Regions from separate parts of the Mesorhizobium sp. BHbdii genome, predicted to be linked through region 3. Evidence: predicted binding sites of a transcription regulator. Region 3 holds the regulator's gene; each other region holds the start of a gene.
What was found. Region 3 encodes LexA, which represses DNA repair genes until DNA is damaged. Its sites were predicted from a motif close to TGTTCNNNNTGTGTTCNG; they were not measured.
Positions count from the first base shown of each region.

Region 1 (3,415 bases), 690 kb from region 3:
TCTCGGCGCCCTCGGGCGTCGAGAAATCGATGGCGATGGAGCGCTTGCCGCGATTGCAGGAATGATAGTAGGCGGCCGAGAGGTTTTCGCCGTCATGGCTCATGACGAAGGGCGGACCCCATTTGCGGGTGTCGTCGCCGCCATCCGGGCTCTCGACCTTGATGACGTCGGCGCCGAGATCGGCAAGCAGCTGCCCCGCCCACGGTCCGGCCAAGATGCGGGCGAGTTCGATTACGCGGACACCTTTCAGCGGAGGCTCAGTCATGGATCACCGTGATTGATCGGAAACGCAGCCTGTATCAATCCCGCGTGATGCTGTCACGGTTCTTGCAATGGGCCAAACCCGATCTTGTCGATGTCGATCATGGTTGTTTCAGCACGCTGTCGGCCCATGCGGCGAAATCGTCCGTGATTTTATCTCGATTCACCTCGTTCAGACTTTCGTGGCGGGTCTCGGCGTAAACCTTTGAAACGAGATTCGAAAAACCCATTCTGTGCAGGCGGCCAGCGAGATGGCTGACCGCCCTGCCGCCGTCGGTGGCGGGGTCCTTTTCGCCGCCGACCAGGCAGATCGGCAGGGCCTTGCGGACACCGGAAAAATTAGTGTCGTCGGCACCGTCGAAGACGAACCCGAACAGGTCGCGCCACATCGACACGGAGGCATCCCAACCGCATAGCGGATCGGCGATATACTTGTCGACTTCGGCTGCGTCGCGCGACAGCCAGTCGAACGGCGTGCGGTGATCGGGGACGGCTTTGCCCCAGGCCTGGAAGGTCAGTCGCGGCAGCATACGCGACGGCATGTCGGAGCCGAGCCGGAATTTTTCCCAGGCCAGGATGATTTGCGCGGCACGGCTGGCGAGCCCGGCGGAAAAATTAGCGTTCCAGATGGCGGCGGCGTGCAGGCGGCTCGAATGATGAAGCATGAAATTCAGCGCGACGAGGCCGCCCATGGAATGGCCGAAGGCGATGACGGGCAGGCCGGGGTGGTCGCCGGCGATCAGGTCGTGCACAGCCGCAACATCGGCGACGACCTTGGCGCCGCCGTGTTTTTGAGCGAACCTGCCGAGTGGGGCATCGGGGGCCTTGGTTGCGCCATGGCCGCGATGATCATGGGCGTAGACATGGAAGCCGCGCTCACCCAGAAAGGTAGCGAAGCGGACATAGCGCGCGGCGTGTTCGGCCAGCCCGTGATTAATCTGGACGACCGCGCGCGGGCGGCCCTCGGCACGTTTCACATAAAGGTTGAGCTCGGCGCCGGTCGGCGATCGGAGCACGCGCTGCTGGCTGAATGACATTGTCGCTTCGTCTCCAACGCGTCTTTCACGCCTGCGGACGTTTGTGTGCGCCGACGCCGGTTTTGCGTCAATCCGTTGGTCTTGTTTTCCGCAGTGCTGTTCTTGCGTCGCAACGCGGTATCGCAATTCTGACATGGAGAATTTGATACCAAGAGAGGGCGGCAGTCTGTTGCCGCAGCATTTTTCCCCGGGGTACTTTCATGCATACGCGGACAGGTCTGGTTTTCGAATTCGCGCTTGTCGCCGCGTTGCTAACGGGTGCTGCTCGGGCCGAGGTGAAGATGAGCGGCTCCTTCGTGGCCGACGCCACCTGTCCAGCGACACAGGCCATCAAGAACGGCAAGAATCCCGGCAATATCGCGACCGATGCGGGACAGAGCTATGAGCTGCTGGCTGGCAACAAGGATGCTCCCACGCACTATCTGATCCGCGTGCCGGGGGCCGATCCGGAGCGCCGCTGGGTGAGGATCGACTGCGGCCATGTTTCGGGTGGCAGCGCATCCACGGAACCGGCAGCACCCGCGCCGGTCGACCGGGAGAAGTCCGCTGCGCCGATCTCGGGAAGGCCCGAATATGTCCTCGCGCTGAGCTGGCAGCCGGCGTTTTGCGAAACCAAGCCCAGCGAGACCGAATGCAAGGCGCAGACCGCGGCCGGTTTCGAAGCGAGGCATTTCACCTTGCATGGGCTGTGGCCGCAGCCGAACGGAAATTTCTATTGCGAGGTGGCAGCGGCCGACAGGGCGAACGACAATCCGGCGCACTGGCGGGACCTGCCGCCGGTCGAGCTCGAGCCGAACACGCGGTCGGAGCTCGATCAGGTGATGCCAGGCACCGCATCTGATCTCGACAGGCATGAGTGGATCAAGCATGGTACCTGTTACGGCAAGAGCCAGCAGGAGTATTTTTCCGATGCGCTGAACCTGACGCGCGCGGTGAATGCTTCACCGGTGCGTGATCTTTTCACACAAAACGTTGGCCGGGATCTGACCTCCGACCAGATCCGCAGCGCCTTCGATAGTGCTTTCGGTCCCGGCGCGGGCGAGCGGGTTCGCGTCTCCTGTCTGAACGACCATTCGAGCGGCAGGCGGCTGATCGGCGAACTGACGCTCGGCCTGGCCGGCCCGATCGGTCCAAACCCTTCGCTCAGTGAGCTGTTGCTGGCATCGGTGCCGACGAACAATGCCGGCTGTCCGAAAGGCACCGTCGATCCCATCGAGTTCCAGTGACACGCCGAGCCGGTCTGGATGCTATGCGCCGATGCCGCGTCCTGATCTGGTCGACGCGGTGAGGCTGTCAGCCTCGTGGCCGCCCGGTTCGCTGACGACGCGGTCGCGTCCGGTCGATTTGGCTTTGTAGAGGCGCTGATCGGCCAGCGCAAAAACATCGGCAAGGCAGCGGGTCGACTCGCTGACAGTGGAGATGCCGGCGCTGACGGTGATATCGAACCGGCTCGTGCTTGCGGATGCCTTGACCGAGTGCCTGATGCTTTCGCCAAGCAGCCTGGCGACCGAATGCGAACGTGAGCAGAGGATGGCGAATTCCTCGCCGCCAATTCTGAACACCTGATCCTCTGGACCGACAATCTCGCCAAGCAGGGCGGCGACGGATTTCAGCACCTTGTCGCCCTCGGCGTGGCCGAAGCGGTCGTTGATCGATTTGAAGTGGTCGACATCGATGACCAAGAGGCTGAGCGGCTTGGCCGTCCGCAGGCTGGCCGCAACAGCGGCTTCGCCGTCGCTGTCGAAGCGTCCCCTGTGCAGCAGACCGGTGAGGCCGTCGCGGCCGACATGCTCGACCAGCGCCTCATAGCGCTCGCGATAGGTCAACGTGTCGAAGATGTCGGATAGTCCACGCGGCGCCGGGATCTGCCGCGCCTCGAACCATCTGATATAAGCGACCAGCATGATGCTGTAGGCAAGCGCCGCCCCCATCTTGGCGAACCAGCCGCCGAAGAAAACCGCGATCGGCGCACCGGTGACGAAGTGCAGCGCGGTGAAAAATCCAGCCTGGTCGAAAGTGAGCACGCAAGCGACGGAGATCAGGATGCGAGAGAACAGCGCCTTGCGGAGATAACGCCCGAGCTTTTCGTAAAGCAGGATGATCAGGATGGCGTCGAG
Region 1 covers NZ_JBSPKX010000001.1:1,047,721-1,051,135, forward strand. Annotated here, with positions in the region: gene ACWTU8_RS05110 (CaiB/BaiF CoA transferase family protein) at 1-265, opposite strand, end outside; gene ACWTU8_RS05115 (alpha/beta fold hydrolase) at 363-1,298, opposite strand; gene ACWTU8_RS05120 (ribonuclease T2 family protein) at 1,499-2,524, shown strand; gene ACWTU8_RS05125 (diguanylate cyclase) at 2,546-3,415, opposite strand, start outside.
Region 1: the regulator LexA is predicted to act here: its motif matches at 1,372-1,389, upstream of ACWTU8_RS05120 (ribonuclease T2 family protein).

Region 2 (3,415 bases), on a different contig from region 3:
GCGGCGCGCGCGGTGCTGCCATGACGGCGCCCGCCGTGCGCAGGCCGACGCTTTCCAGGCTGGCGCGGATATCAGGCTCGATGCGCAGCGCCGCCAGCGGCAAGGGTGCGAGTAGCGCTTCCTCCTCGCCACCGGGGACGATGCGGTCACTGGCAAACCGCGTTGCCGCCCAAGCAGCACCAGGTGTGGCGGCAAGGCCGGCGCGGACATCGAAACCCTGATGGAAAAAGCGCGACAGAATGTCGTCCAGCATCGCCCGTTCGCCGCCGAAAAGGTGGGTGCAGCCGGTGACGTCGAGAAACAGGCCGTCGGCTGCGTCGATCGCCACCAGCGGAGTGTAGCGGTCGCACCAGTCGGCGAGGCTTTCGAGCAGGCGGCGGTCGGCCTCGGGATCGGCTTCCACTACGTCGATCGATGGGTGCATGGCGCGCGCGTCGGCTATGCCCATGCCGCGCTTCAGATGAAGCGCCTCAGCCCGCTCGTCGAGGGCGGCGATGCGCTGCGCGTTCGCTTGGCGATGGCTGATCACCAGGGGCAGGTGATCCGACGGCCGCGAACGCCAGGACCGCCCCAGACGCTGCCGCAGGATCCTTTCCGCGGCGAGGTGCGGAAACCACAGGGACAGGATTCGCTGCCCGTTCTTCCCCGGCCCTTCTTTCCTCGAAATTGCGTTCATCCGGGTTCCACTCCAGTGTGAATTGTCCCGGCAAGGCCGTGCGGCTCTTGCCGATGCTGACGGTGAAGGCGGGGCGGCCGATCGAGCCGGCGAGCGGCCCAGCGAGCGTCTGGCGTGGTGCCGACGGCGCAGCCGACAGGACGAGGCGGACGGATGCCGCCGTCGGTTCGGCCTCGCCGGCCTGGCGCAGCAGGAACACCGGCCGGCCGGCGCTCTGTGCCCGGGCGTGCAGCCGCCGCGTCGCGGTGAGGTCCAGCCGCTGCGGGCTGCCGCGGATTTCGAGGATGACGGCGGCGAGCGCCGTCATCCGGGCGGCTTCCTCAGCGACCCACAGCCCATCGAGGAGCCTTGGCGCCTCGGAAAACAGCAATTGCTCCGGCTCGATCCCGAAAAGGCCATGAAGCCCTCTGGCATAGGGGAAGCCGGCCTCGCGGAAGACCTCCGCGGTGCCGATCCACAGGACCGGCAGTCGCGGCGGCTCCTGTTTGAGGATCAGGCTGACGAGCGACAGGGCGAAACCGGCGACAACCCCGGCATCACGTGTCGCGGCGCCATGGATCTCGCTCAGCGCCGCCTTCGGCAGGCCGCCGCTGAGCGCAGTATCGAGACCCTCCGCGCCGGTGCGCAGAAACGCATCGGGCGGCGCCACGGCGAGGCCGCGGCGGACGATTGTTAGATCCCGGGGCGTGACATCCGCATCAACGGGAGCTGCGCCGGCCGGCGCCTCCAGGCGCTCGGGCAGCGTTCCCTCGATTTTCGCGATCTGTCGGCGCAGGGCAAAAACAGTCTCCCGCGCCACGGCGCTTGTCGCCATGACGGTCAGCTTCCACTCACAATTGTTCCTGTTATGTTCCTATTGATTCCAGAGGCCGCCCGAAGAGTCAAGCGGAGTCATGGGGAATTTATTCCTGTCCGCGCAAAGGCTGCAACCTGGCCATTTGCCGACTCCGGCTCGAAAGCCTATATGCCGGGATCAAAGGACAAAGCATGGCCCGCATCTACAAAACCCGCACCTGGCACGCCGAGCTTTCGCCGTCGATGGAGGAAATGGAGTTCCTGGCGCTGGAGGCCTATGCCCATCTGCCGGAGGAATTTCGCAAGCTGACCGGCGAGATCGTCATCCAAATCGCCGAATTCCCGACCGACGAGATCATGGACGACCTGTCGCTGGAAACGCCATTCGACCTGCTCGGCCTGTTCGAGGGGCGCGGCATCGCCGAGCGCTGGAATCCGCAGACCGGCGAGGGGCCGAACCGCGTCACGCTCTACCGCCGCGCCATCCTCGACTACTGGGCCGAGAACGAAGAGACGCTGGGCGACATAGTCACCCATGTGCTGATCCACGAGATCGGCCACCATTTCGGCCTGTCGGACGACGATATGGAGCGGATCGAAGAGGCAGCGGAGTAGGCTGCCTCACGCTTCGTCATCCCAGGGTCTCCGCGACGGAGCTTCGCTCCTGCTTCACCCAGGGATGACGAGGGATGAGCGTTTCAGCGCCCTACCAATCGCTGAGCTTGGTGTTGGGCCCGTATTCCTGGCCCTCGACATCCTTCACCACGGCCTGGCCGCAGCGCATGCTCTTGGTCTGCTTGTCGTAGGCATAGGTCGGCGAACCGAACAGGTGCCAGCCCTTGTTCAGCGCCGCCGTCACCTTGTGGCAGAAGCTGGAATCGTCCGGACCGGACAGAAAGCGGTAGAGTTTCATTTTCATTCCTGTGGTGGGTTGCCAATCATGCCCCGATGGCGGCCGCCTTCGCCAGCAGTTTTTCGGCCTGCGCCAGATGCAGCCGCTCGACCATTTTTCCATTCAGTGCGATAACGCCCTTGCCGGCATTTTCGGCAAGTGCGAAGGCAGCTTTCACCAAGCGCGCCTCGGCCACGGCTTCGGCAGATGGCGCGAAGGCCCGGTTCGCGGCATCGATCTGAGCCGGGTGGATCAGCGACTTGCCGTCAAATCCCATGGCGGCCGCTTCCGTGCATTCGCGCGCAAAGCCATCCAGATCGCGAAACTCATTGAAGACACCATCGAGCAGGTCGAGGCCACCGGCGCGCGCGGCGAGCACCATCTGCATCAGCCACGGTGTGAGATAGCGCCGGTCGGGCGTGGCGAGAACGCCGGTCTCCTTGACCAGATCGTTCGTTCCGGCAACGAAACAGACCAGCCGCGAGGCCGGATCGCGGCCAAGCTCGGCAATTGGTCCGATGTTGAGCAGAGCCTTGGGCGTTTCGATCATCGCCCATAGTTTCACCTCGTCCGGCGCGAAATTGTCGTCGAGCACGTCGCCCGCCTCGAGGACGTCGCGCGGCGTGTCGACTTTGGGCAGCAGGATGGCGTCGGGCTCGCCGCGTAACGCAGCCAGCAAGTCGTCGGCGCCCCATTCGCTGGCGAGCGGGTTGATGCGAACGACCATCTCGCAGCGCCGCCCCCTATGGTTGGCAACCGGGCGCTTGGCGAAGATGCCGGCCAGTTTTTCCCGCGCGGCAACCTTGTCGGCCGGGGCGACGGCATCTTCGAGATCGATGATGACGGCATCGCAGGCCAGCGATGAGGTCCTGGCAAGCGCCTTGTCGTTCGAGGCCGGGACATAGAGCACCGAGCGGCGCGGGCGGTAGGTTTCAATCATGCCCGATCTATGCCGCCTGTAGTCAGTCGAGGCAAGCCGTCTTCACCTGCATAAAAACTGCACAAAAGTCCGGAAAATCTCCTCGGATCCGCCCCGCCGCCTGCATGTCGAT
Region 2 covers NZ_JBSPKX010000002.1:692,170-695,584, forward strand. Annotated here, with positions in the region: gene ACWTU8_RS16060 (DUF6504 family protein) at 1-529, opposite strand, end outside; gene ACWTU8_RS16065 (ImuA family protein) at 471-1,490, opposite strand; gene ACWTU8_RS16070 (metallopeptidase family protein) at 1,664-2,086, shown strand; gene ACWTU8_RS16075 (DUF1737 domain-containing protein) at 2,178-2,384, opposite strand; gene ACWTU8_RS16080 (HpcH/HpaI aldolase/citrate lyase family protein) at 2,410-3,303, opposite strand.
Region 2: the regulator LexA is predicted to act here: its motif matches at 1,514-1,531, upstream of ACWTU8_RS16065 (ImuA family protein).

Region 3 (3,415 bases):
GTTGACATCGAACCGGACGCGACGCTGCCAGGCCTGAAGGTCACGGCGCTGGCCCGCGTCACAGGTAAGACCGGCGTCGAGATGGAAGCGCTGACCGCCGTCTCGGTCGCCTGCCTGACCATCTATGACATGGCCAAGGCGGTCGACCGCGCCATGGTGATCTCGGGCATCAGGCTGGTCGAAAAGACCGGCGGCAAATCCGGCGACTACAAGGCGGACGCCAAGGGGGCAGGCCAATAATGGCACTGCTTCCGGTCGCCGAGGCGCTCGAGCGCCTGCTTGAGGATGCTGCGCCCTTGCAGGCTGAATGCGTCGCCCTGATGGACGCCGCCGACCGCGTGCTGGCGGAGCCGCTTCTGGCGCTCCGCACCCAGCCGCCGTTCAACGCGTCCGCCATGGACGGCTATGCCGTGCGGGCCGAGGACGTCGCGTCCGTGCCCGCAAGACTTTCGGTGATCGGCATGGCGCCGGCCGGACGCGGCTTTGCCGGAACAGTCGGCCCGGCGCAGGCCGTGCGCATCTTCACCGGCGCGCCGCTTCCTGCAGGCGCCGACACCATCGTCATCCAGGAGAATGCAAGGGATCTCGGCGGCGGCAGCGTCGAAGTGACCGCGTCGACGGTTGAAGGCCGCAACATCCGCCGCCTCGGGCTCGATTTCTCGAAGGGCGACGTCCTGCTGGAGAAAGGCCGCCCGCTTGATCCGGCGGCATTGTCGCTGGCGGCGTCGGCCAACCACCCGCAGGTCAGCGTGGTGAAACGGCCGCTGATCGCCATCATCGCCACCGGCGACGAATTGCTGCCGCCGGGCAGCGACCTTGGCCCCGACAAGATCATCTCGTCCAATGCCTATGGCGTCGCCGCCGCGGCCCGCTCGGTCGGCGCCAGCGCGCTCGATCTCGGCATCGCCCCCGACCGCAAGGAGGCGATCGCCACGCTGGTGAAACAAGCGGTCGACGCAGGCGCCGACGTCATTGTCACGCTGGGCGGCGCCTCGGTCGGCGACCATGACCTGGTCCATAACGTGCTGACCGGTGAAGGCATGACGCTCGATTTCTGGAAAATCGCCATGCGGCCTGGCAAGCCGTTGATGTTCGGGCGGCTGGGCGACATCCGCTGCATCGGCCTGCCTGGCAATCCGGTGGCGAGTCTGGTCTGCACGCAGCTCTTTCTGAAGCCGCTGCTTGCGCGGCTCGGCGGCCGCGCCTTCCGGCAGGACATGCGTCAGGCGCGGCTCGGCGCCGCCATGCCGGCCAACGATCTCAGGCAGGACTATGTACGCGCGGTGGTGAAGGAAGACGGCACGCCACTAGCGACCCCGTTCGGCATCCAAGATTCCTCGATGCTCAAAATGCTGGCCGACGCCAACGGGCTGATCGTGCGCGAGCCATTCGCTCCGCCAGCCGCGACGGGCGCCGCGTGTAGCGTGCTGATGCTACGCTGAACAAAACGTCAACACATTCATTAAACTTTAAACGGTTGCGGAACACAACTGGAACAGATAGTGTTTGTTCTGGGTTTGTTTTTCTGATTCTGTTGGGGGTCGCGATGCTGACACGCAAACAACATGAACTGCTGATGTTCATCCACGAGCGGCTGAAGGAAAGCGGCATTCCGCCCTCGTTCGACGAGATGAAGGAAGCGCTCGACCTCGCCTCGAAATCGGGGATCCATCGGCTGATCACGGCGCTGGAGGAGCGCGGTTTCATTCGCCGCCTGCCCAACCGGGCCCGCGCGCTGGAGGTGCTGCGCCTGCCCGATTCGATCGCGCCCGGCCTCAATGCGGCTCGCAAATTCTCGCCAAGCGTCATTCAGGGCAGCCTTGGGCAGGGCAGCCTCGGACGACAGATCAAACCGGCGCCTTCGCGCCTGCCCGCGGCCGGCAATGACGACGACGTCGTTGCCACCATCTCCATACCGGTGATGGGCCGCATCGCTGCCGGTGTGCCGATCGACGCCATCCAGCACCAGACGCATTCGATCTCGGTACCACCGGACATGATCACCGGCGGCACGCACTACGCGCTGGAGGTCAAGGGTGATTCGATGATCGAGGCCGGCATTTTCGACGGCGACACGGTCATCATCCGCAACGCCGACACCGCTCAGCCTGGCGAGATCATCGTCGCCTTGGTCGACGAGGAGGAAGCGACGCTGAAGCGGTTCCGCCGCAAGGGCGCCTCGATCGCACTGGAAGCCGCCAATCCGGCCTATGAGACGCGCATCTTCGGGCCGGACCGGGTCAAGGTGCAAGGCAAGCTCGTCGGACTGATCCGGCGTTACTGAGCGGCAGGTTTCTTGGGTTTCTCGGCCCTGCGGTATGGTGGCAAGCCCCTCGCCTCGCGCGAATATCTCCGCTGCTCGTGCCAAGGCCTATATGGCTGTCTGACGGCAAAACGGATTTCTGCGCGCGTCGTCGCTGATAGCGGATCGAAGAAGACGGCGGCACTGCCCATGCGAGCGAGCTGCCGTTTGGTGACGACGAGAACCAGCGGATTGCGGCAGGGATTATAATAGGCTGTGGCATCGTCGATGACGATCAAATCCGCAAAGGCACAGGCTGGCCGTGCGGTTTTGCGGTCGTCGGCGAGTGCGATGATCGCGCCGGACGGGTGCCGGGCGAGGCACAGGCCGGCAGTGCAGTAGAAGGGCGCTCCAGGCGGCAGGTCGGCCGGGTCGGCGACGTCGAACCGCACGTCTCCTATTTCGAATGTCTCCGGCTCGACAATGGTCGCTGAAACCAGCGCATGTTTCCAGTTGTCGGTGGTGAATTCGTTCGAACGCACCCGGTTGACGGCAAGTTCGCCGCCGCCGATCGGCAGCGCCACCAGATGCGCATCTTCCGAAATCAGCACATCGGGGGCGCGCGTGTCGGAAATCGTCAGCAGGCCGGCGAGCGCAAAGGGAAGTGCCGCAAGCCGCAACCATGTCGTCGCGATCGTGGCGATGACCAGGGCGACCGTCACCAGCAGAACCGACTGCAACGAGATCAGCCCGACTGCATCGACCGGCGACCGCTCGGAAATCCGTCCCGATATTGCGATCATGGCCGTCAGTCCCTTGCCCATCATGTAGAGGAAAGGTTCGTCGAAGCCGAAAGGCATTGCCAGAGCGCTGAGGACGGCCAGGAACATGACGACCGTGACGATTGGCATGACCGCCAGATTGGCGAACAGGCTAAGCGGCGATACGCGCTGGAAGTGCCAGATGGCGAAGAGCGCGGTGGCGCTGCCGGCAATGATGGAGGTCATTGCGATGGTACCTGTCCCAGCGGCGAGTTTTCGCGTGACGAAAGCGACCGGCGACCGTCGCTGTGGCGGCGCCGTGGCCCTGTCGGCACGATAGTCGGACCAGCCGGCATAGGCGCCCACGAGAGCAGCAGTCGCGGCGAAGGACATCTGGAAGCTTGGGCCGACC
Region 3 covers NZ_JBSPKX010000001.1:1,733,181-1,736,595, reverse strand. Annotated here, with positions in the region: gene moaC (cyclic pyranopterin monophosphate synthase MoaC) at 1-240, shown strand, start outside; gene ACWTU8_RS08410 (molybdopterin molybdotransferase MoeA) at 240-1,442, shown strand; gene lexA (transcriptional repressor LexA) at 1,547-2,284, shown strand; gene ACWTU8_RS08400 (ComEC/Rec2 family competence protein) at 2,278-3,415, opposite strand, start outside.

Region 4 (3,415 bases), on a different contig from region 3:
GGGCACGCCGAAGATCTACATCAAGACCGCACCGAGCGGCGCCAGGCGCGCCCAGGCTTTTTGCGGCGAGTGCGGTTCGCATCTCTATGCCACGTCGGTCGGCGACGGGCCGAAAATCTACGGCATCAGGGTCGGCACGGCGCGACAGCGCGAACAACTGATCCCGAGAAAACAGATCTGGCACCGCTCGGCGCTGCACTGGCTGCCGGAATTCGCAGGCACGACGATCGTGGAGGAGCAGTAGCCTCTTAGTCGTCGCCTTCGACCACCCTTAGCCTCAGCTGGCCGGTCTTGGAGTCGGCGACGCGTGCGCCTGCTTCGGCCCTCGCGCCGGTCCCATGTGACATCCCGGCCGATCCGGCGTCTTCCTCCGTCGGCTGCGCACCGAACTCCAGCGCCTCGATCTTCTGGCCGCGCTTGGTCACCTTCGACGTCGAGACGAGGATGTCGTCGATATCCTTCGCCGACTGGCCGAAATGGCTCTGCAGCTTGCGCACCCGCTCGTCGAGGCGCGAGACATCCTCCATCAGCCGGATGACTTCGCCCTGGATCAGATGCGCCTGCTCGCGCATGCGGGCGTCCTTGAGGATCGCCTGGATGACCTGGATCGACAGCATCAGCAGCGACGGCGAGACGATGACTATTCGGGCGCGGTGCGCTTTGTGGACAATCCCCTCGAAATTCTCGTGGATCTCGGCGAACACCGATTCCGACGGAACGAACATGAAGGCGGTGTCCTGCGTCTCGCCCTGGATCAGGTATTTTTCGGAAATATCGCGGACATGCACCTCAATATCGCGCCGGAACGCTTGTGCGGCGACCTTCTGCAAATCGGCGCCTTCGGCGGCACGGATGGCATTCCAAGCTTCCAGCGGAAACTTGGCGTCGATGGCAAGTGCGGGCGCCCCATTCGGCATCTTCACCAGGCAGTCGGGCCGGCTTCCGTTCGACAGGGTCGCCTGGAATTCATAGGCGCCGTGCGGCAGGCCGTCGGCGACGATCGCCTCCATGCGCGACTGGCCGAAGGCGCCGCGCGTCTGCTTGTTGGAGAGGATCGCCTGAAGCTGAACGACCTGGCCGGCGAGCGACTGGATGTTGCCCTGCGCCGTATCGATGACCGCCAGCCGCTCCTGCAGCTTGGCGAGGCTTTCATGCGTCGACTTCGTCTGCTCGGTCATGGTCTGGCCGAGACGGCCGGTCATCGCGTCGAGGCGTTGGCCGATCGACTGTGTGAGTTCGGCCTGCCGCGCCCCGAACACTTCGGCGATGGCGCCCATGCGGCCCTGCATCTCGGCCTGGCTTTGCAAGATACCGGCCATCCGCGCCTCGGCGTCGCGGGCGTGGTCGGCGGCTTCGGCGGCAGCCACCGCACGCGCCTTGGCCGAGCGCCACAGCGCGACGACGAGCGCCACGAACAGCCCGAGGAACAGGATCGCGCCGAATGCCAATGCGTGGCCGAGCGTGATCGTGGTGGCGCCGAGCCGGGCGATCGGTTCGGACAGGATGGTGGTCAACTCGTTCATATGGGACAGCATAGATGATTCGGCCTGACGGGACAGATCAAAACGTGAACGGCGCTGCAAATGCCCCGGGTTGACGCTTTTCGTGCGAGGTCTTAGGTGAGACGCCATGTCGATCAAGCCGCTTATCATCCTTCCCGATCCCGTCCTGCGCCAGGTTTCAAAGCCGGTCGAGCGTGTCGACGGCGCTTTGCGCAAACTGGCCGACGACATGCTGGAGACCATGTATGATGCGCCGGGCATCGGTCTGGCGGCGATCCAGGTCGGCGAGCCGCTGCGCATGCTGGTGGTTGACCTCGCCAAGGAAGACGAGACGCCGGCGCCGCATGTCTTCATCAATCCCGAAATCCTCGAGAGCGCCGATCAGCGCTCGGTCTACGAGGAGGGTTGCCTGTCGATCCCGGATTACTATGCCGAGGTCGAGCGCCCCGCCGCCGTGCGGGTGAAATATCTCGATCGTGACGGCAAGCTGCAGGAGATCGAGGCCGAAGGGCTGATGGCGACCTGCCTGCAGCATGAGATCGACCATCTCAACGGCGTTCTGTTCATCGACCACATCTCGAAGCTGAAGCGCGACATGGTGGTGAAGAAGTTCAAGAAGCTCGCCAGGGACAAGGCAGGCAACAACGCGCCGGGCAAGTTGGTGGGATAGGCTCAAAATGCCCCTGCGCGTCATCTTCATGGGTACCCCCGAATTTTCCGCTCCGACGCTGCGGGCGATCGCGGAAGCCGGGCATGAGATAGAAGCAGTCTATACCCAGCCACCGCGCGCCGCCGGTCGCCGCGGGCTGGGACTGACGCGGTCGCCGGTTCAGCGCGAGGCGGAGCAACTGGGCGTCGAGGTGCGGACGCCGGTGTCGCTGAAAAGCGAGGTCGAGCAGCAGGTGTTCCGCGCCTTGCGGGCCGATGTCGCCGTGGTCGTCGCCTATGGATTGCTGTTGCCCAAACCCATTCTCGAGGCGCCGCGGCTCGGCTGCCTCAATGGTCACGCGTCGCTGTTGCCGCGCTGGCGCGGCGCCGCCCCCATCCAGCGCGCCATCATGGCCGGCGATTCCGAGACAGGCATGATGGTCATGCGGATGGAAGAAGGCCTGGACACCGGCCCGGTAGCCATGGTCGAAAAATGCGCCATCGGACCCGATATGACGGCCGGCGACCTGCACGATCGGTTGATGCTCATTGGCGCCGCGCTGATGGCGGAAGCGCTGGCACGGCTGGAACGGGATGCCCTGACATTTACCACTCAGGCGACGGCGGGGGTGACCTACGCCAAAAAAATCGATAAAGCGGAGACGCGCATGGACTGGACGCGGCCTGCGGGCGAAGTCCACAATCATATTCGCGGCCTGTCGCCCTTTCCCGGCGCATGGTGCGAGACCGAAATCGGCGGCCGTCTGGAACGGCTGAAACTGCTTCGCTCGACGCTTTCGCAAGGCGCCGGCGAGCCGGGAGGAATTCTCGACGACCGGCTGACGGTCGCCTGCGGGTCAGGCGCGATCAGGTTGGTCGAAGTTCAACGTGCGGGCGGAAGGCCCATTGCCGCGCAGGAGTTTCTGCACGGGGCCAAGCTCGGAAAAGGAATGAAGTTCTCATGAGCATGATGTCGATACGCGCGGCGACGCCGCGAGACCGCGAGGCGATTCGCCTTGTCGAGGAACACGCATTCGGCCAGCAGGCGGAGGCCGGATTGGTCGATGCGCTGGTCAGCGGCGGCGACGCCGTCGTCGAACTGGTGGCGGAAGAAGATGGACAGGTGGTCGGCCATATCCTATTTTCGCGGCTTTTCGTGCAGAACGGCGGCAAGAGCTTTTCGGCGGTGGCGCTGGCGCCCCTGGCGGTCGAGCCATCATTCCATGGCACCGGCATCGGCGGCGCGCTGATCCGCGAGGCGCATA
Region 4 covers NZ_JBSPKX010000002.1:352,218-355,632, reverse strand. Annotated here, with positions in the region: gene ACWTU8_RS14450 (GFA family protein) at 1-244, shown strand, start outside; gene ACWTU8_RS14445 (DNA recombination protein RmuC) at 249-1,523, opposite strand; gene def (peptide deformylase) at 1,630-2,172, shown strand; gene fmt (methionyl-tRNA formyltransferase) at 2,186-3,115, shown strand; gene ACWTU8_RS14430 (GNAT family N-acetyltransferase) at 3,112-3,415, shown strand, end outside.
Region 4: the regulator LexA is predicted to act here: its motif matches at 1,557-1,574, upstream of ACWTU8_RS14445 (DNA recombination protein RmuC).